3 regions of the Exiguobacterium sp. s125 genome follow, and region 3 is predicted to be linked to each of the others. Evidence: riboswitches for the same ligand, from Rfam matches in the RefSeq annotation. Region 3 holds a riboswitch; each other region holds the start of a gene.
The links. A riboswitch is a leader RNA that binds a small molecule or an ion and turns the genes downstream of it on or off. The one in region 3 is predicted to bind thiamine pyrophosphate.

Region 1 (6,321 bases), on a different contig from region 3:
ACAATTTCCCAATCTCAAGCGTCGGGATTTTCTCAACGGCATGACCAATTTCAGTCGCACGTTTTTTATCGATCGCAATCGTCTCACAGCGTGGTGCCTCCACTGTCTTCACCTCTCCTCCAAACTATTGCACCATCCTAAAACAACAAATGCAAGTAAGATGACTACGATGATTCGCGAGGTGAAGATTCATTTCCGATGTTTTTTTTGGATTGTACGAAAAACTGCCCATCCCCCTAATCGATTCCCGATATCCCAAACGATTCGATTAGTATCGACAGCCCGTACACCGATATCGATGATACTTGTATTTCGCAATCGCTCCTTATATCGATTCGATAGGAAGCGTGGTAACGGTACTTGTAACATCACTCGATAAAATAAATCGAGGTGTGTATGGCCCCAGATTTCCGTAGCGATGGATGCCGTTTTAATCAACAGCGGCCGTTTATATCGTTGTTGGTGTTTGTTTTTTAACAAAACCGCCAATTCAAATGCATAACGATTCGGATAGGGAAACAATTTCCAACCTAAATGATACTTTCCACGGTTGTCGATTCGAATGATTTGTGGTTCGATTCGATACCGAATCCAGCCTCCCCGAAAGCGAATGACTTGCCATTTCACGTACATCACCTCTTCAGTGATTATACCCGGTCTGATACTATTTGACGCGCAGTCTGAACCGCCTCTTTGAACTCTCGTGCCGCACGTTCAATATCTGGTGCTGCGAATAAGGCAGAGACGACAGCATATCCTTCAAGCATCTCGAATAAGTCGGGCACCACATGATGTGTGATTCCACCAATCCCGACGAGAGGAAGGGAAACAGCCCGGCGAATCGCTTGGAGTGTTTCGTTTGTCATCTGACTCGCATCGTCTTTTGTCGCCGTTGAATAGAGCGACCCTACGCCAAGATAAGTTGCCCCGTCTTGCTCTGCTTCGATTGCCTGTTCAACGGTTGAAACAGAAACCCCAATCGTGGCTTCCGGTAACAGCTTACGTGCTTCCTTCAAAGGGATGTCCTCTTGCCCGATATGCAGACCTGCACCGACGATTTGTGCGATATCAATCCGGTCATTGATGATGAGTGGGACGCCGTAACGAGACATCATTTTCTTCAAGTCACTCGCTTGTTCGAGAAATTCTTTCCCTTGCGCCTGTTTTTCACGAAGCTGGACCATCGTCGCGCCACCTTTTATTGCTGCTTCGACCGCATCAATCAAGGCAACGTCCGGGTGAAAGCGCCGATCTGTTACCGCATAAACCGTGTAATCATTCTCCACTGGTCAATACCCCTTTCAAACTTTCTTCTGTAGTTAAGCTGATTGCGTTGAACAACCCCATCCGGAAATCACCAAGTCCCGCTGCTTCATCTGCGACTTCACCCGCTTTTCCCATTAAATACGTCCCATAGGTCGCTGCTTCGAATGCATCATACCCTGCTCCAAGTAGGGTTCCGATGAGCGATGCCGTCATGCAACCTGTCCCTGTAATGTGTCCGAGTCGTGGCGTTCCTACGGTTAGTTTTACTTGTCGCTTGCCGTCTGTAATGAAATCAACCGGTCCCGTTACGACGAGAGTCGTCCCGAGCCGTCCAGCAAACTCATGGACGACTTGAAAATCTAATGTCTCTCCGGAAGCGACATCGACTCCTTTTGAACGTCCGACTTGACCGATGAGCGTCTTGATTTCAGAGACGTTCCCCTTAATGACCGTAAAATGAATTGCTTCGAGTAACTCTTTCGTGAATTGTGTCCGAAGTGTCGTCGCCCCCATTCCGACTGGATCTAAAATAATCGGTTTCTTCAATCGGTTAGCCGTTTGACCTGCCAACAATTGCGACGCTCGTGAAGCTGCGTTCAATGTCCCGATATTGATAACGACAGCATCTGCATGTCCAACCATTTCCTCGACTTCTAGGATATCTTCCGCCATGACAGGTGAACCCCCGAGCGCAAGGGTCATATTGGCACACTCATTAATCGTGACCGCATTCGTTAAATGATGAATTAATGGTTTTTTATCATGAATGGTTGTAAGCATCCGTTTCCCTCCAAATGTCATAAAAGTGATGTGTCGGTCCGATTCCGTTCCCTAAGGCAAATCCATGCCGGATTGCTTCAGTTACGTACCGTTTAGCATAAATCACGCTATCCTTCAGGGAATCTCCCAGCGCAAGACGTGCCGCAATCGCGGAAGACAATGTACATCCAGTACCATGTGTATGCTGGCGTTTTAATCGTGCCTCCTGAAACAGATGATGCATCCCTTCCGTGTATAAAATATCCGAGGCATCCGTACTTTCAAGATGACCGCCTTTTAACAGGATAGCGATATCTCGTTTTTGTGCGAATTCCGTCGTCGCCAGCTTCATTTCATCAATTGTCGAAATCGCTTGCCCTAACATGCGTTCCATTTCCGGAATATTCGGGGTCGTCAAGGTTGCAAGCGGCATTAAATGCTCCATTAATGCTTGTTCAGCATATTTCCTTAACAGCGCATGCCCCCCTTTTGCGACCATCACGGGGTCTAAGACGACTGGTCCCTGATAATGTTTCAAACATTTGGCAATGACTTGAATCGTTTTTTCATTCGAGACCATCCCAATTTTAACGGCATCTACACGAATATCGCTAAAAATCGAGTTCAACTGGGCTTCGACAAGCGTTGGTGATACATCTTCAACTGCTTGTACGCCTAACGTATTTTGCGCTGTGATAGCAGTAATTACACTCATACCGTAAACCCCAAGAGCAGAAAAAGTTTTTAAGTCGGCTTGAATTCCAGCTCCACCACTAGAGTCTGATCCAGCAATCGTCAGTACATGTTTCATCGATAGACCTCACTTTCTATGAGAGCACAAGGAGAAAGCGGAACGAAAAAAAGCGCCGTCCGCTGTAAAAAAGCAGACGACGCCATGAAAAACCAACGAGTGTGGTCACTTATTCATGTCTTCAATCTCAACTTTCCTACGCTGGTATTATCCAGATCAGGTGATAGGGTCGAAAACAGAATGGTTTTCCTCTCAGCCAGATTCCTCCAGCTCCCCTAGTTGCTCATGATTTAAATTTCTCTTTCACTGTAGCATAGCGCCATAAAAAAAACGAGCCGAAGCTCGTTTTTATAAGTATGCTAATGGATTAACTGTGTTAGCTGGTCCTGTCGCACTGTATTGGTAACCACCAATATGCAATTCAAAATGAAGATGTGCGCCCGTCGAGTTTCCCGTATTTCCGAGCGTACCGATTTGTTGCCCTTGCGAGACCGTTTGTCCAGCATGAACTGATAATGAATTCATATGCGCGTAAACTGTTGTATACACTTTCCCATTCAAGAAATGTGAAATCATCACGTGATTTCCGTACGGTCCACCGCTTCCTGCTGTGATGACCGTTCCTGAAGCTGCTGCGACGATTGATGATCCGACTGACCCTCTAAAGTCGACACCATTATGGAAAGTATACCCATTCGCACCACTCGCTGGTCCGAATCCTTGTGAAACACTTCCTGACGCAGGGCGAACGAACTGCGCCGAACCACTCGGAACACTAGCGACTGGCGTAGCACTTACGACCTTCTTAGACGTCCCGGCGTTGTTTTTTTCCGCCGCCTCCGCCGCCTTTTCCGCTGCCGCTTTTTCAGCTGCTGCCTTTTCCGCTGCTGCTTTAGCTGCTGCCTTTGCTGCCGCAATCGCACGTTCTTGCGCTTCTAATGTCGCTTGAAGTTCTTTCGCATTCAGAAGTTTTGTCGTAAATTTTGTTTTACCTTGACGTAATTTTTTTAAGGTTGCACTACGTGCTTTCATTTGCTGTTTGAGTTCCTTTTTTTGAACCAAAAGGGCTTCTTTTTCTTTCACTCGCTCTTCCTTTTTATCCACAAGCGTCGCTTTAGCATCAGCTAATTTTTTTTGCGTTTCAAGGTAAGCAGAAATCATCTTGTCATCTTGTTCAGCAATTTTTTTCCCTGCCATCACACGACTAAAGAGATCGCCAAGATCTTTCGAACCAAAAATGACTTCTTCCCATTTAATCGAATTCCCATCATTTTCTTGAAGCACACGAAGGCGGTCTCCTAACAGCTCTTCCTGGCGTTTTAACATTTCTTCATAATGGATAATGTCTGCCTCAAGCTCTTCAATTCGTTCATTCAACTGACGAATCTGTTTATTTTTTTCTGAGACACGAAAAATATTTTCATTGATTGCTGCATCAATCGCATTGATTTGACGTTGCTCTTTTGAAATTTTAGATTCTTGTTTTTTGATTGATTTTTCTAGTTTACGTTGTTCAGCTGCATTATCTGCTTTCTTTTCTTTGATTGTAGCCGCTTGAGTGATTGGGGTGTTCGTCAATAATAACGTCCCTAATAGTACGGTAGAAAATAACTTTTTTAGCATATGTGAGTTCCTCGCTTATGTATGAATTCGATTTTTGAAGTCCTGTTCCGTAGTGAAACTATCTGAAATTGATTATAGCACCGTAATAGTTTCAGAAAAATTTCATTTACATTTCAAATGAAAACGTTATTTTGTAATATAACAACTAATTATTCAAACTGTATAAAAAAGAACCTCTACAATGTAGAGGTTCTTTTACGATTTTATAACATTGACATAGGATTAACACTATTTGCAGGGCCTGTTCCGCTGTAGATATACCCACCGACATGAATTTCGAAGTGTAGGTGTGGTCCAGTCGAGTTACCCGTGCTACCAAGTGCACCGATTTGTTGTCCCTGGCTGACACGTTGTCCTGCACGCGCATTCAATGAACTCATGTGCGCGTAAACCGTCGTATACGTTTTTCCGTTCAATTGGTGAGCAATCATGATGTGATTTCCGTAAGGACCACTACTAGAAGCCGTAATGACAGTTCCTGTTGCTGCTGCGACAATTGGTGTTCCAACCGGTGCACCAAAGTCGATTCCATTATGGAATCCATACCCATTTTCACCACTTGCTGAGCCGTATCCTTGTGTAGTCGCACCACTTGTCGGATGAATGAACAATGCTGAAGATGCAGCTGGAGCCGGAGCTGGATTCGGTGCTACTGGTGCTGGTTTTGGTGTTACAGGCGCTGGTGTCGGCGTTGATTGTTTTGTTGAATTCGTTGTTGCTTTTTGACGCGCTGCTTGTTTTGCAGCTTGCTCGGCTGCCGCTTTTTCTGCTGCAGCTTGCTCAACTGCTGCCTTTTCTGCCGCTGCCTGATCGGCTGCTGCTTGTGCTGCTTGAGCTTCAGCACGGGCTTTTGCTTCTCGTGCTTCTTGTGCTTTGCGCTCTTTTTCAATCCGTGCTTCACGTTCACGTGCCGCTTTTTCTGCCGCGATTGCTTTTTCTTGCGCAATCAAGATTTGTTGAACTTCTTTCGCGTCCATCAACTGTGTCTCAAATTTCTTTTTTTGCTTCTTAAGTTCTTTAATGCGTTTGTTTCGTTCACTGATTTGTTGTTCGAGCTCTGCCTGTTGACGCTTTAATTCTTTTTTCTCTGTCACAAGCTTTGCTTTTTTATCTTTAAGTTCTGCTTGGGCATTCGCTAATTTCTTTTGCGTGTTCTGGTAATCCGTAATCATCTTATCATCTTGTTGTGAGATGGATTTCCCCGCTAGCACACGGCTGACGAGATCTCCGACATCTTTCGAACCAAAGATGACTTCTTCCCATTTAATCGAATTACCATCATTTTCTTGCATGACACGTAAACGATCGCCGAGCAATTCTTCTTGACGTTTCAGCTTGGCTTTATATTTTTCGATTTGCTTACCAAGTTCGACGATTTCAGCTTCTGTCGCCTTGATTTGACGATCTTTTGCTTCGACGGCAAACATTTTTTCATTCAATGCTTCGTCTAAACGATTCACTTCTTGTTGTGTCTTCGAAATTTTCTCACCTTCGTGATTCACAGAAGACTCAAGATTTTTTTGTGTATTTTGGTTTTCTTGTTGCTTTTGTTCGTTTTTAGCTTTTTGTTCACTTAAATCATCTGCTGATGCAAAATAAGGAGTTGATGAAAGGACAAGTGCGGAAACGATGAGCGACGTAAACGTTTTTTTCATGTAGTATTCCCTCTTTTTCTCTATAATTTTATTGTAGTCAAAAGTATGCTTTATTTAAATTTCATTTTAATGTTTAAATTTTATAAGAACGTTTTTGATTATAGCATTCATTTTGCCTCTATTATATTTCAGTGAGATTTCATTTTGTATAAGTTTATTGGTTAATTATGTAATACGATGAAGCTCCTTTAGTGAAAATACCTGCGCGTTGCACCTTGAGGGAAGTTTTGGCACACTAGTGGTGTAAGGGAGGAATTATAGTGAAAC
Region 2 (6,321 bases), on a different contig from region 3:
AATAATGGAGTTCGATACACTCGAGTCCATTTTAAGTGCTGTAGAGTCAGGAATGGGCATGAGTGTCGTACCGAAGCGGATTTTAGGTAATCGAAAAACGATGCAGGGAATCATCCAATCTGATTTACCTATGCCTGTTCGAATAGAATTCATAGTTAGCCTGAAAAGGAAACGTAGCAAAAGTCTACAGAAGTTCATTCGCTTTATAAAATCATTATCTCTGAACGTATGAGACTAAGGTATGATCATGTAACATAGAGAACAATTTAAAATTGAAATTCAAAACTAAGCATAAGAAAGGTAAGTCTTCCCCAAAAGTGAAAGTGAAATAAAAAAAAGTATGCGCCGGCGCATACTTTTTTATTTCACTTACCATAATAAACATAAAAAATTGATTTACCACGAGGAATAGCTGATGTTTAATTTAACCTTCGAAAAGAAACGAATAGTCATTAATATATCATTTATTCTTTAATTGACTGGAGTGAAGAGGTTAAAGATCATCATCACGATGTTCATAAAATATGATGAGAAAAGTTCAAGGACGGTACATGTGAATCAAAAACCTTGAATGGATAAAGAGGTTTCACGTGAAACAAGATAATATTAACTCTAATACACATTTTTTAATGAGATGATTTGATCGTTTGAAGAACGAAGTGGATTGATGGAAGGTGAATGAAAGGGTCCTCCGATTGGCTACTTGAGACATAATTCATGAGTCTTTCAGGATTACCATAAATTATGTAATAAAAAAGTGTGCGCCGGCGCACACTTTTTGGAATGAATAAGACAACAAATTGATAGAGATAAAGCGGTAGAGATTTGATCTGAAACCTCTTCAATAGAGAACGTATGATTGATATCTTCTGTGGTTTTATTCATCGTATATCAATTTTAAATTGTGTACATAAAATAAAGTTAAATTAGAATAAAAAAGGCATTTGTGTAGTTCAAATACGAAGGAGAGTTTGTTACTGACGTCAGTTCCAATCACATGCATTTCCATCGTTATCGCGGTCTAAATCATGGGGATCAACTGCCGGACCACCGGCAGCTAGATAAAAATCTTGAGAGGCTTGGGCGCTGGAAAAATCACCACAGTCGCGATCTGCTCCAGAAGGATCGTATTCAAGATCAGTTGCTACTTCTGTATCTGCTTCATCTACGTATTCCTCATCAGAGATACTCTCATCTTCATCTATCATTTCGCTACTTGCTAAAGAGGCTTTGAGTTCATCAATGTTCTCTTCTGCAGCAATGCGTTTCGTCTCTTCTTCTTTAAGTTCACTCTCTAAAGCAGCACGTTTATCTGCTTCTTCCTTGTAGCTTTCAACTGTTTGCAAACGTAATTCTTTTTCTCGTGCTAACTCCTCTTTCAATTTTTTCGTTTCTTGTTGTTGCTCTTTTAGTTTAAGTTGCGTGTCCTTTAAAGACGTTTGTAACTCCTTTGACTCTACCTTTAAAGATTCCAACATCTTTGTTTCCTTAGTAGAAGACCCGGCTTCAATTTTTTGAGGCTCATTTATTCTGTCTACCATATAGATAGAAATTGCAAAAGCAATGAATACGCCTAGCCAAACGACAAAGGTTGCGTACTTCACTGGATTTCGAAGCCTTGGTTTAAAGTAAAAGTATAGACCAATTGCTGAGATCAATAAGCCAATGAGACTCCAAAAGGTGATAGTGAAGAGTAAAAGATAGACAATAGCAATCATGATGAGAAATAATACTTTTCGGATGTTCATAAGTTCAGCTCCTTTAAAAATATTTGTATTTGTATTGTACATATTTACAAGAAAAAATAGATTAGAAATTTATAGTTCTTCTCTAAAAAATCACTTGTAACGCTCGAGTACTAATTTAAATAAAAATTTAAGCCATTACTGATCAAACATAGTTGATAGCTTTTAAAAGAATAGACTTACACCAATCAACGCGACTTAAAAATAATCAGAAAAGCTTGTATGTCGTAGTCGAGACATAAAGGAATGTTTATCAGAAAATTGGGGATGACGCGGTAGAGAAAAAAATGATTCATTACCTTGATAATGAGACAGGCTTTTAACGTATCAAAGCACTTACTCTTACGCAGTTGAGAAGAACTTCAATGCTAGTATGGTAAAGAAAATGAATCGTTGATTGATTTGGTACGTTTTTATTCAAAAAATAATAAAAGCATCAAATAGAGCACGCATGACTTTACGAAGAAACAAATCAAGTCATCAATAAGAAGAGGGAAGACGATATACTTACGGCTTAATTGGTCCCATACAATGATTACACAAGATAAGTTTTACTTATATTGCAAACATCAATGATTCGAACTTCTAGGTCACGTAATCGATCTGCAAAATCAAATCGCTCGTATATTAAGACATCATCAAAGAAAAAAATGATAATTAGGATTGTCTAGTACAAGATATGACCGTAACAAAGCAATCCGGAAAAAGTAATGAATCTATTTTTATGCTGCATATTTTTAGAAAACTATTATCGAATCAATTTCATCATCAGTGACAGGTGTTCACTAGAGCACTAAAGTGAAGGTAACTTAAATAGAATCACTAGGGGTGTTATTTAACTGAGATGAGTAGCTACTCAAACCCTTTGAACCTGAACTAGGTAGTACTAGCGTAGGGAAGTGTAAACTCTGATGAACAAGCGGAGACGATGATGTCGTTCTTTGCTATGTGATTATTTAGACGTGTGCAATAGATTTAAAGTGGTGATAGTTACTATAAAAGCAAGAATGCGGTAGAAAAGCTTATGAGTGAATTTCGTACAGAAAATGCTATTACCTTATATGCAAATGTACGAAGCAGGAAGATGTCGAGAGCATGATGCAATCCGCAACAGCACACTATGGTCAAATCGATGTTGTCGTGAATATTGAGTTAGTAGACTTCAAATTTGATCCGGTTGCTCAAAAATCGTTTATCGACTTGCAATGGAAAGATTATCAAAAGAAACTGAATGAAACATTAAAAGCGGCTTTTCACATCATCCAAAGTGTTTTGCCACAATTCATGGAACGAAACAGTGGTGGCATCATCAGAATCGGAACAAGGACATTGGATGTGATGTATTTACCTTTAATGAATGTCTTCAATTCTTTTCTCGAGAGTCCCCAGTGGTTTACGGCTTCCATATGACTTACTAAAATTTTGGCTTTTAGAGCGGCTTTGTACACCTTCTAGGAATTGATTCTGTCCTCCGTTCAAAATAAAAATCTCTGGTTTACACGTATCGATATTTTTTCACTTCCGAATACCAAACGGTATCACCTGCTACATATAAAGTTTTTTCTTTGTGATGCTGAAAGATAACGCCCATGACATTTCCCATTTTCTTTGCCATCTTTCCGTAGCCATAACGACCATCTACTTCCGTCAGTTTGACGCCTTTAAAGATCGTCGCTTGGCCTTCTTTCATGACTTCGATATTTGTAAAGCCTGTTTTTCGTGCCATATCTGCATCTTTTTTATCTTGCATTAACATTTTGATGTCTTTTGGAATTTGTTCTTTTTGCTGCTTGATCAAAGTAATCTTCATGTGTGTGGGTAATGATGACAGCGTCTACGTCATCCATAATCTTATCCACAGAGAATGGAAGGTCGACTACTGGATTTCGATCATCCCTTGTAGCGGGATCGAACGAATCAAATTCGTCCTTTTTAGAAAACATGGGATCTACTAAGAATTTTCGTCCTTTGTATCCAACTGTCACGATCGCATTTCGAATTTGTTGGACCACCACGTCCTGTTTTTTCGGTTGTAATGGATTATTGTGAAGATCCGCAAGCGGCTAATACACCGCTCAATGTGAGTGTGGTTAGAATTGCAGCTTTTTTTAATTTCGTCATTGATAAAGCACTCCTTTGTGAATAGCTGATTTTTTATTGAGTAGGTAATATCTATCCTATGAGTCGTTTGATCCCCCTTTTATTTTTGAATAGAAAAAAGCTTGATCCTGTTTATTCGCTATGAAATTTAGTATATGGTCAGTATAAGAAATCAAACAAGTATGTACTTTTTTTGCACATAATATCAGAAAGAATAGTGTTACTATGAAAACTTCAAAAGGGAATGTAGCTTATAATCAGGAAACGTTTTTTGGTTATACGCTTTCTCTTATCAATGGAAAATGGAAATTGAGGTGCAGTTATGGAAATGAAGCAGGTAGTGAATGGTTTATCTGAAATAATGGTGGAACATTGGAATACATTGAAGGAAGCTTTGTACAGTGGAGAAACAGAAGGGCTTTCATTAGAAGAAATAATTGGAAAATATACTTTTTTCAAAGTTTTTGATGATGTAGTTAATTCTATGGCATCACAATTCGAAATTTCAATTAAGGATTTAGGAAAGATTTATAGGGGCGTTGGGGTAAATGAGAAGATTGAATTAGATTTCTATCAAAGAATGATTCCTCATCTTGATTATGTGACAAATCATAATAGAATGAACCCTCCAGGTAAAGCATTTATATATTTAGGGGTAATTCCTGTTAGGAAGGGAAAATCTGAGGAAGCGGAAAAAAAGTTTATTTTAAGAACGATAGAAGCAGAACTGAGAGTTGAAAAAGGTGACTTTTATACAAGTGCGCGATTTGAATCCAATAGTGACAACAATATTTTCAATCTGGTAGGAGATTCAAGTCTGCCGATGGATATATATGATTTTGCTAGAATTTTAAAGAAAAAATCAACTGAGGAAAGAAGTCGAATTACTGCATTATTTTACTTTAACTTATTTAATAATGACCAGATATTTAAGCCTGTTCATAGTACAGAACATGATGTAAGAGCAAGGGAGTACGCCCCTTTTCAACTTTTAGCTAAATACTTTATGAGCAAAGGGTATGCAGGAATAAAATATAGAAGTACTGTACATAGAGAAGGAACGAATGTAGTAATATTCAATCCGAAAAACGTTAAATTAGTAGAATCTTCAATGGAGAAAATTGTTCGTTAAATATGAATAATTTAATTGGAAAGAAGCTGACATATAAAAGACGCCACTCTTCTTCATATTTTCAATGATCTTAAATATTTTCTGCTAAGGCATTAAATCTATATTAGTTAACATATAAGGCATTATTGGTAGTTGCATAAATAGAAGGGGAGAGAAGTTGCATTTTGACTAGCATCTACTCTCCCTTTCTGTTTGCAAAAGTGTACTTTTACGAACGCTTAAAAAGTATCTTAAAACTAAATAATTTCGTTTTATGATTTTTTTATCTATTTAATTTTTCTGGAAAAGTATTAATTACAATTTATAACATTATTTAAAAAAATGGTATAATAAAAAGAAGTGTTTAAAGGAGGCGGTCATATGAAACTAAAAAAAGTTAAAATAAACAAGTATAAAAGTTTTTTGCAAGAACAGAATGTTGATATAGAAGATAAGACTACTCGTTTAGTAGGTAAAAATGAATCAGGTAAAACTTCTTTCCTAGAAGCACTTGCTAAATTTAACTACTTCGAAGAAGATACCGAAAAGGAATTCAATGAAACTTTTGATTTTCCTAAGAATGAATTAAAAAGCTATCAGAAGAAAAAAGACCAGGTAGAGGTAGTGGAATGTACATTTGAACTTCTTCCATATCAGTTAGAGGAAATTGAAAAAGATTTAGGTAAAGGAGTTTTTCTCTCAAAAGAGATAACAGTGTCTGTTAAGTACGGTAGTAAATTAAAATCATTTGGTTATGTAAAATCTGACGAGAAAAAATTTTTGAGAAATATTTTAAAGAATTATTCTATTTATGAAGTGTCTTTGAAGGAGTTAGAAAAAACGAATAAAATAAAAGAAGCTGTTGCGTTATGTGAAGGTAATGAAGACTGCCAAGAAATTCTAGAAGAACTTAACGAAATCATAGAAAAATCAATGGAATGGAACGAACCTCTAAATGGATATATTGTATCTCAATATTTAAGAGGATGGATACCTAAGTTTTGGTACTTCGATGAGTACTACTCTATTCCTTCACGAATTAGCATTTCTAAAATGAAGGCCCAGCAAATTGATGCTACTTTTACAAAAGAAGAGTTCAATACAGCAAAAGCTTTGTTTGATTTAGCTAATATAGAAATAGATGAATTAAATGATGCGGATAGCTTTGAAGCATTTATTTCTGAATTAGAGGCAACATCCAATGAGATTACTGACAAGTTTTTAGAGTATTGGACTACAAATCAGAATCTTGAAATTAAATTTGAAATAGAACCAATTACTACTTTTGATCCTAGTAATAGAACAATCATTAGACAAGACAAAATATTAAACATCAGGATTAGAAATACTAAGCATCGAGTTTCT
Region 3 (6,321 bases):
TATTTCCGACTAGAAAACGGAGTAATCTACACGGGGTTGAATACAGGGACCGGCATCTTCAACGTCCAAGTGATTGATCCATTGTCGGGAAACGTAATTTATGAAGGCAATATCAAAGATCGATTAAAGCGACAAGACATAATATTAAATGAACTCGTTGTAAAATAATTGTGATTAAGGCTGAAAACTTGTTGCATAGAGTTCGAAAAATAAGTAAAAACGCGCGGCTGACTCTGCATTGAAGTCAGCCGCGCGTTTTTTGTCATTGGTACGATTTAATGAGGATGTCCTGTTTCGTATAATAACTCCATGTCAGGTCCTGGGCTTCGACCTTCTTCGTCGTCACGGCGACAAACGTGTTTTTGCCCGTATAGATCCCGACGAAGTTCGGTGTCTTTGCTTTTTTCGCCTGGACGAACAACAAGTCACCCGGCATCGCTTTTTTAAGTGTGACGGTTTTCAACGGCATGGCAGCCTGTTTTGCAACCGTCCGCTCCAGCGTCAAGCCGCTTTTTTGATAGACGTATTGCGTGAAGCCTGAAGCATCAAATCCTTTTGTCGTCGTGCCGCCTTCTTTATACGGCGTACCGATCAGTGACGTGGCGAGTTTTGCGATCGCAAGTTTCTTATTCGCGAGTGCTTTTTCGGACAACGGTTTTTTCGTCTCGACTTTTGTTGGTGTTGCGGCAGACGCAACGACTGGACTGACGGAAGCCGTTACAAGTAAGGCCGTTAATGTGATGGCATAATACGGTTTCATGAAAAAAACTCCTTTAACTAAGTTAGGGTAAAAAGCTAGTTTCAGCGTACCATGTAGATTTACAAATAAAGCAACAAGTTGGCAACGAGTCCCTAACAGTCTTGTAAGGTTCGGGCTGAGAAACTACTTTTTTGAGGATACAAGGCATAAAAAAAGATTCCCTTCACGTTGCATCCTAGGAAACAAGTGAAGTGAGAATCTTTTAGTTCCAGTTCGTTCATGATGAGCGCCGGTCGAGTCGGAAGCTGATCGCAGTCAACAACGCGGCAAGCAAAGCGACAAGTCCGCCGACGAGCGCCGTATTCATCATCGGTCCGCTCGCGTAAACAAGTCCACCGAGCGCGGAGCCGAAGGCAATCCCGACGTTACTTGCGACCGGCATCAAGGACGCAGCCAGTCCTTTCGCTTCCGGGTTGAACTTTTCCGCCAAGTCAATCAGATAGATTTGTGTCGATGTCGTCAATAAAATCGACATCAGTGACATCAAGGCGATATTGATCAGTCCGAGCGTGACGGAGGACGTCGTGACATATAAGGCCGCCAAGACGAACGCTTGCACGACGAACACGAACCGTAACCGACCGATCGGATTATGACTGGCAATCTTCCCGGCCAGAATGTTACTGAAAATCGAGACGACACCGTACGCGAGGAGGATTGGACTGATCCAGCCCCGCGGCAGCTCAAGTTCAAGTTCGAGGATCGGCACGAGGTACGTGTAGACGACATAGGTCGCACCAAAGCCGAACGACGGGATGAAGAAAGCGATCATGATACGTGGGTTCGCGAGCAGGCGCAGTTGATCCTTAACCGAACTTGTCGCCGTCGCCTGTTGCCGTGGGACGACTTTGAAGACGGCAAGAAATGCTAGCAACCCGAGACCGGTCGTCAGCCAAAACGTCGCTTCAAAACCGGCGTGTTGCCCGATGAACGTGCCGATCGGAACACCGAAGACGTTCGCGAGCGTGAAGCCGCCGAAGATGAACGACACGGCGACACCGCGTTTCGCGACCGGGACACTGTCACTCGCGACGACCATCGCAAGCGAAATCAAGACACCGGTCAGGACGGCCGTGACGATCCGTGTTGCGAGCAGTAGCGAGTAGGTGTCGGCGATGCTGCTGCAAAAGTTCAAGACGACCCAAACAAAGATCAGGCTGAGCATCAATTTGCGACGTTCGAAGCGTCCCGTGATCGACATCGTGAACGGTGTCCCGATCGCGAAGGCAATCGCAAAGGCGGAGACGAGTGTGCCGGCTTTCGCAATCGTAATTCCGAGGGCCGAAGCGATTTCTGATAAAATCCCGACAATGACGAATTCGCTTGTGCCTAAGACGAACGTCAGTAAGGAGAGGGTGGCGATTAAAAGCCAGTCCGTTTTACTTAAACGGGTAGTAGATGACATATCAATTCCTCAATTCTAGCGCTAAGCAGCGCGAAACTATCGTTTTTCAGAATAGCATGATTCGTGTGTCAGGTGAACGGGAATCGGATGGAAACGGAAAAGAAGAATTATTTTGAATAGCATGTCAATTTTCTTCAGGTGAGACTACGCTATAATGAAGGAGAGCGAAGCGAACCGAACTAAAAATCGAAAGGTAGTGAGAAAAATGCAAGCGACAATTACATGGAATCACAAGATGGGCTTTAGTGGAGTGACGGAGTCCGGACACCAACTGGCAATGGATGCAGCACCTGAAAATAACGGGGAGAACGGAGCACCGCGGCCAACTGAATTGTTGTTACACGCCGTCGCCGGCTGTACGGGAATGGACATCGTCTCCATTTTAGAAAAAATGCGTTTACCGTTAACCTCGTTTGAGATGGACATTGAGGGAGAACGGGCGACGGAACACCCGCGCCGCTTTACGACGATTTCGATTCATTATCGTCTCGAAGGCGACTTGCCGGATGATAAAGTCCGCCGGGCCGTGTCGTTATCAAAAGATAAATACTGTTCTGTCTCGAAATCACTGAATGCTGAAATTGAAGTCTATTATTCAATCAATGGCGTCCGAAACGAGGAACCGCTTTGAAACCGATTTACCTGCTTTTAACGGCTTGCTTTTTGACGGCATGCGCGAGTGAACCAGCAACAGAACCGAAGACGAGTCAGCAACAGCCGGTCGCTGACGAACCGACGGCTGCCGACCAGGCGGAGCAAGACATCAAACGTCAGCTCGCCAAACTCTCGACTGCTGAAAAGGTCGATCAATTGCTGTATATCGGGATCAGCGGGACGACGTTATCGGACGCGGACCGAAGTCTGTTAAACAATCACGCGATAGGCGGTGTCCTGTTACTCGGAGGCAATATCACGTCAGACGCCCAGCTGAAAACCTTGACGGCAGCAATCAAGGACGCACAAGACGACGAAGCGCTCGCGTTCCTCGGCTTCGATGAAGAAGGAGGACGTGTCAGTCGTGTCCCGGATCAAACGTTTCATTTACCTCCGAGTCTGACGCTCGGTCAGAAAAACGATCCGGCATTGATGCAAAAGGCCGGACAGGCGCTTGGTGCGATGTCACGGTTTTATGGATTTAATATGGATTTCGCCCCGGTTCTTGATGTCAACAGTAACCCGGCGAACCCGATCATCGGTGACCGGGCACTCAGTGCTGAGCCGGATGACGTCGCCCGGCTCGGTGTCCCGTTAATGCAGGGAATCAAGTCGGAAGACGTCGTGCCGGTCGTCAAACATTTTCCCGGACACGGCGATACGATTGTCGATTCGCATGTCGGCTTACCGACCGTGACGAAGACGAAAGCGCAACTCGAGCAACTGGAACTCGTCCCGTTCAAAGCGGCAATCGATGCCGGAGCGGAAATGGTGATGGTCGCACACATTTTATTCCCGGCGCTCGACCCAGACAATCCGTCGTCGTTATCAGAGCCGGTCATGCAACAGCTGTTGCGTGAAGAGTTGAAGTTCGATGGCGTCATCGTGACGGACGACCTCGTAATGGGTGCGATCACGAAACAATATGGTCTCGCCCAAGCTTCGCGTCTCGCCCTCGAACGTGGTGCCGACATGGCGATGTTCTCGCAAGCCGGTGCTTACACGGATGTTCATGCGGCAATTATGCAGGGGGTCAAGGACAAGTCACTATCACGGGCTGACCTCGACGCAAAAGTGACACGTGTCTTACGATTAAAACAAACGTATGATTTAGCAGACACGAAGCTGATTCCAACGCGTGAACAATTGACGGAACAGGTCAAAACGGTCACGGATCGGCTGAACTGACAAGTCGGACTAGAAATCAAGCGAGCGGTCATGGTAGACTACGAATGAACCAACCAACACTAAATAGTTCTACACTAGGGGAGTCTCGCAGCAGACTGAGACGGAAATATCCGGACCCTTTGAACCTGATCTAGTTCGTACTAGCGGAGGGAAGTGGCTTCTGATTATCATCCTGTCTCAGGTCTTACCTGGACATTTTTCGGACCACTCCATCATGTTCATGGGGTGGTCCTTTTTGTGTAGCAAGGAGGAGAAGGTATGCGTCCGAAGTTACATATTGTGACGACCGGGACAAAAGAGCTGACACATCTTCTAGAAGTCTTGCCGGCTGTTGTGCCTTATGTCGACATGATTCATATCCGGGAACCGGGTTGGTCGGCGGACCGACTCGTCCAATTGATCGAGGAGCTAGTATGCGCCGGTGTTCCACGTGAAAAACTAATCGTCCATGACCGGCTTGATGTCGCCCTCGTGACGAAGGCAAGTGTCCAGTTGACATCATGCAGTATTCCCGTCGCTGTCGTGCGGCGTCAATTCAGCGAGCTACAGATCGGCCGATCAATCCACTCCTTGACGGAAGCGCTTGAGACGGGCAGCGACTTCGTCATGTATGGTCATGTCTTTGCGACGGCGTCAAAACAGGACATTGCTCCGCGCGGACTAGCGGCACTCGCGCAAATCGTCACGTTTTCAAAAGTCCCCGTCATCGCGATTGGCGGGATTCAGCCGGAGAATGTCGCCGATGTCCTCGCGACCGGAGTTGCTGGCATCGCTGTGATGTCAGGGATTCTCGGTCAGGCAAATCCGGTCGAAGCAGTCCTAGCGTATCGCGAGGTGCTTGATCAATGAAAGCAACAGAGACGTTAATCGTCGGCGCAGGCGTAATCGGTTTGACACTCGCCTACGAATTGCTCAAACGAGGACAACCGGTACGCGTGCTTGAGCAAAGCCGGTGTGGCGAAGGAACGACGCGAGCGGCAGCCGGCATGCTTGCGACGGATCATGAACTGATCCCTGCCTTACATCAACTGGCGGCAGCGAGTCGACAGCTTTATCCCGACCTCGTCCGTGAGCTGTTTAATGAGACCGGCATTGATAGTGGCTATAAAGAAAATCCCTTTCGGTTGATTCGGGGGCACGAGGAAATTCAATTTGCATCCGTCGGTCAAATCGATCCCGTCCAGTTGACGCGTTCGCTCCGTCACGCGATTAAAGCCCGCGGAGGTGTGATTGAAGAACAGACAATGGTCACGGGACTGCACCGGGCAGGGGCGACCGTCGTCGGCGTTGCGACAAGTAACGGTAAGCGCGAAGCCGGGAACGTCGTGGTCGCAAGCGGTCGGGGATCAGAAGCGTTACTCGCGACGAGTGGTGTCGAGATCGCGACGGTACCGGTCAAAGGCGAATGCCTCGCCGTCCGGCTTCCGGGGCATGTCTTGACCGAAACGTTGTTTAGCGACGACGTGTACCTCGTCCCGAAGTTTGACGGACGGATCATCATCGGGGCGACGGAACGGATCGGTGACGAGACGACAGGGGTCAGCGTCAGCGGGATTGAACATCTCCTGCAGGCGGCGGCGCGACTGTTCCCGGCAATCAGAGAAGCGGAAATCGTGGACATCTGGTCCGGGATTCGTCCACAAACAGCGGACGGATTGCCTTATCTCGGGCAGGTCCCGGGAGTCGGGCACCTATTCGTCGCGACCGGGCATCATCGGCACGGGATATTACTCGCCCCGATCACGGCGTCCGTCCTGGCAGACGAGGTAACGGGAATCACGCCGAAATATGAGCTTCGTCCGTTTTCATTACATGAATCGAGGAGGAACACGAATGCAACTCACCATTAATGGTCAACCGTATACGCTTGACGGATCGATTTCGACAATCGACGGATTGATTCATCATCTCAATTTGACGGAAAAAATGGTCATCATCGAACAGAATCGACAGATTGTCGAGCGGACAGCATACCAAAACACACCCATTCAAACAGGCGATTCTTTTGAAATCGTTCACTTCGTAGGAGGCGGTTAATCATGTTAACGATTGGTCAAACGACATTTCAGTCGCGGTTATTACTCGGAACGGGCAAATACCCCGACGTGACGACACAGCAGCAAGCAGTCGAGGCATCAGGAGCAGACATCCTGACCTTTTCCGTTCGCCGGATGGATATCTTTGAAGCGAGTCAACCGAACTTTTTAGAGGCGCTTGATTTGAGTCAGTATCATTTATTACCGAACACGGCGGGGGCGAAGACAGCGGAAGAAGCGGTTCGGCTGGCAAAACTTGCCCGCGCGTCCGGACTGTG

Region 1: it holds a riboswitch for thiamine pyrophosphate, as region 3 does, so the genes downstream of both, thiD (bifunctional hydroxymethylpyrimidine kinase/phosphomethylpyrimidine kinase) here and KNQ05_RS06915 (thiamine phosphate synthase) in region 3, are expected to answer to the same signal.
Region 2: it holds a riboswitch for thiamine pyrophosphate, as region 3 does, so the genes downstream of both, KNQ05_RS14425 (SDR family oxidoreductase) here and KNQ05_RS06915 (thiamine phosphate synthase) in region 3, are expected to answer to the same signal.

What each region holds. Positions count from the first base shown of each region.
Region 1 is NZ_JACSMI010000004.1:101,888-108,208, reverse strand. Features, by position in the region: gene KNQ05_RS11460 (ArsR/SmtB family transcription factor) at 1-112, opposite strand, end outside; gene KNQ05_RS11455 (hypothetical protein) at 190-627, opposite strand; gene thiE (thiamine phosphate synthase) at 648-1,286, opposite strand; gene thiM (hydroxyethylthiazole kinase) at 1,276-2,046, opposite strand; gene thiD (bifunctional hydroxymethylpyrimidine kinase/phosphomethylpyrimidine kinase) at 2,027-2,836, opposite strand; TPP riboswitch at 2,953-3,063, opposite strand; gene KNQ05_RS11435 (murein hydrolase activator EnvC family protein) at 3,125-4,399, opposite strand; gene KNQ05_RS11430 (murein hydrolase activator EnvC family protein) at 4,603-6,054, opposite strand; gene KNQ05_RS11425 (VOC family protein) at 6,315-6,321, shown strand, end outside.
Region 2 is NZ_JACSMI010000008.1:41,733-48,053, forward strand. Features, by position in the region: gene KNQ05_RS14415 (LysR family transcriptional regulator substrate-binding protein) at 1-232, shown strand, start outside; gene KNQ05_RS14420 (hypothetical protein) at 984-1,748, opposite strand; TPP riboswitch at 2,560-2,660, shown strand; gene KNQ05_RS14425 (SDR family oxidoreductase) at 2,844-3,155, shown strand; partial or broken gene KNQ05_RS14430 (MBL fold metallo-hydrolase) at 3,062-3,760, opposite strand; gene KNQ05_RS14435 (RES family NAD+ phosphorylase) at 4,168-4,977, shown strand; gene KNQ05_RS14440 (ATP-dependent nuclease) at 5,338-6,321, shown strand, end outside.
Region 3 is NZ_JACSMI010000001.1:1,352,120-1,358,440, reverse strand. Features, by position in the region: gene KNQ05_RS06940 (hypothetical protein) at 1-168, shown strand, start outside; gene KNQ05_RS06935 (C40 family peptidase) at 263-760, opposite strand; gene KNQ05_RS06930 (MFS transporter) at 978-2,165, opposite strand; gene KNQ05_RS06925 (OsmC family protein) at 2,371-2,796, shown strand; gene nagZ (beta-N-acetylhexosaminidase) at 2,793-4,007, shown strand; TPP riboswitch at 4,074-4,176, shown strand; gene KNQ05_RS06915 (thiamine phosphate synthase) at 4,266-4,856, shown strand; gene KNQ05_RS06910 (NAD(P)/FAD-dependent oxidoreductase) at 4,853-5,857, shown strand; gene thiS (sulfur carrier protein ThiS) at 5,841-6,044, shown strand; gene KNQ05_RS06900 (thiazole synthase) at 6,047-6,321, shown strand, end outside.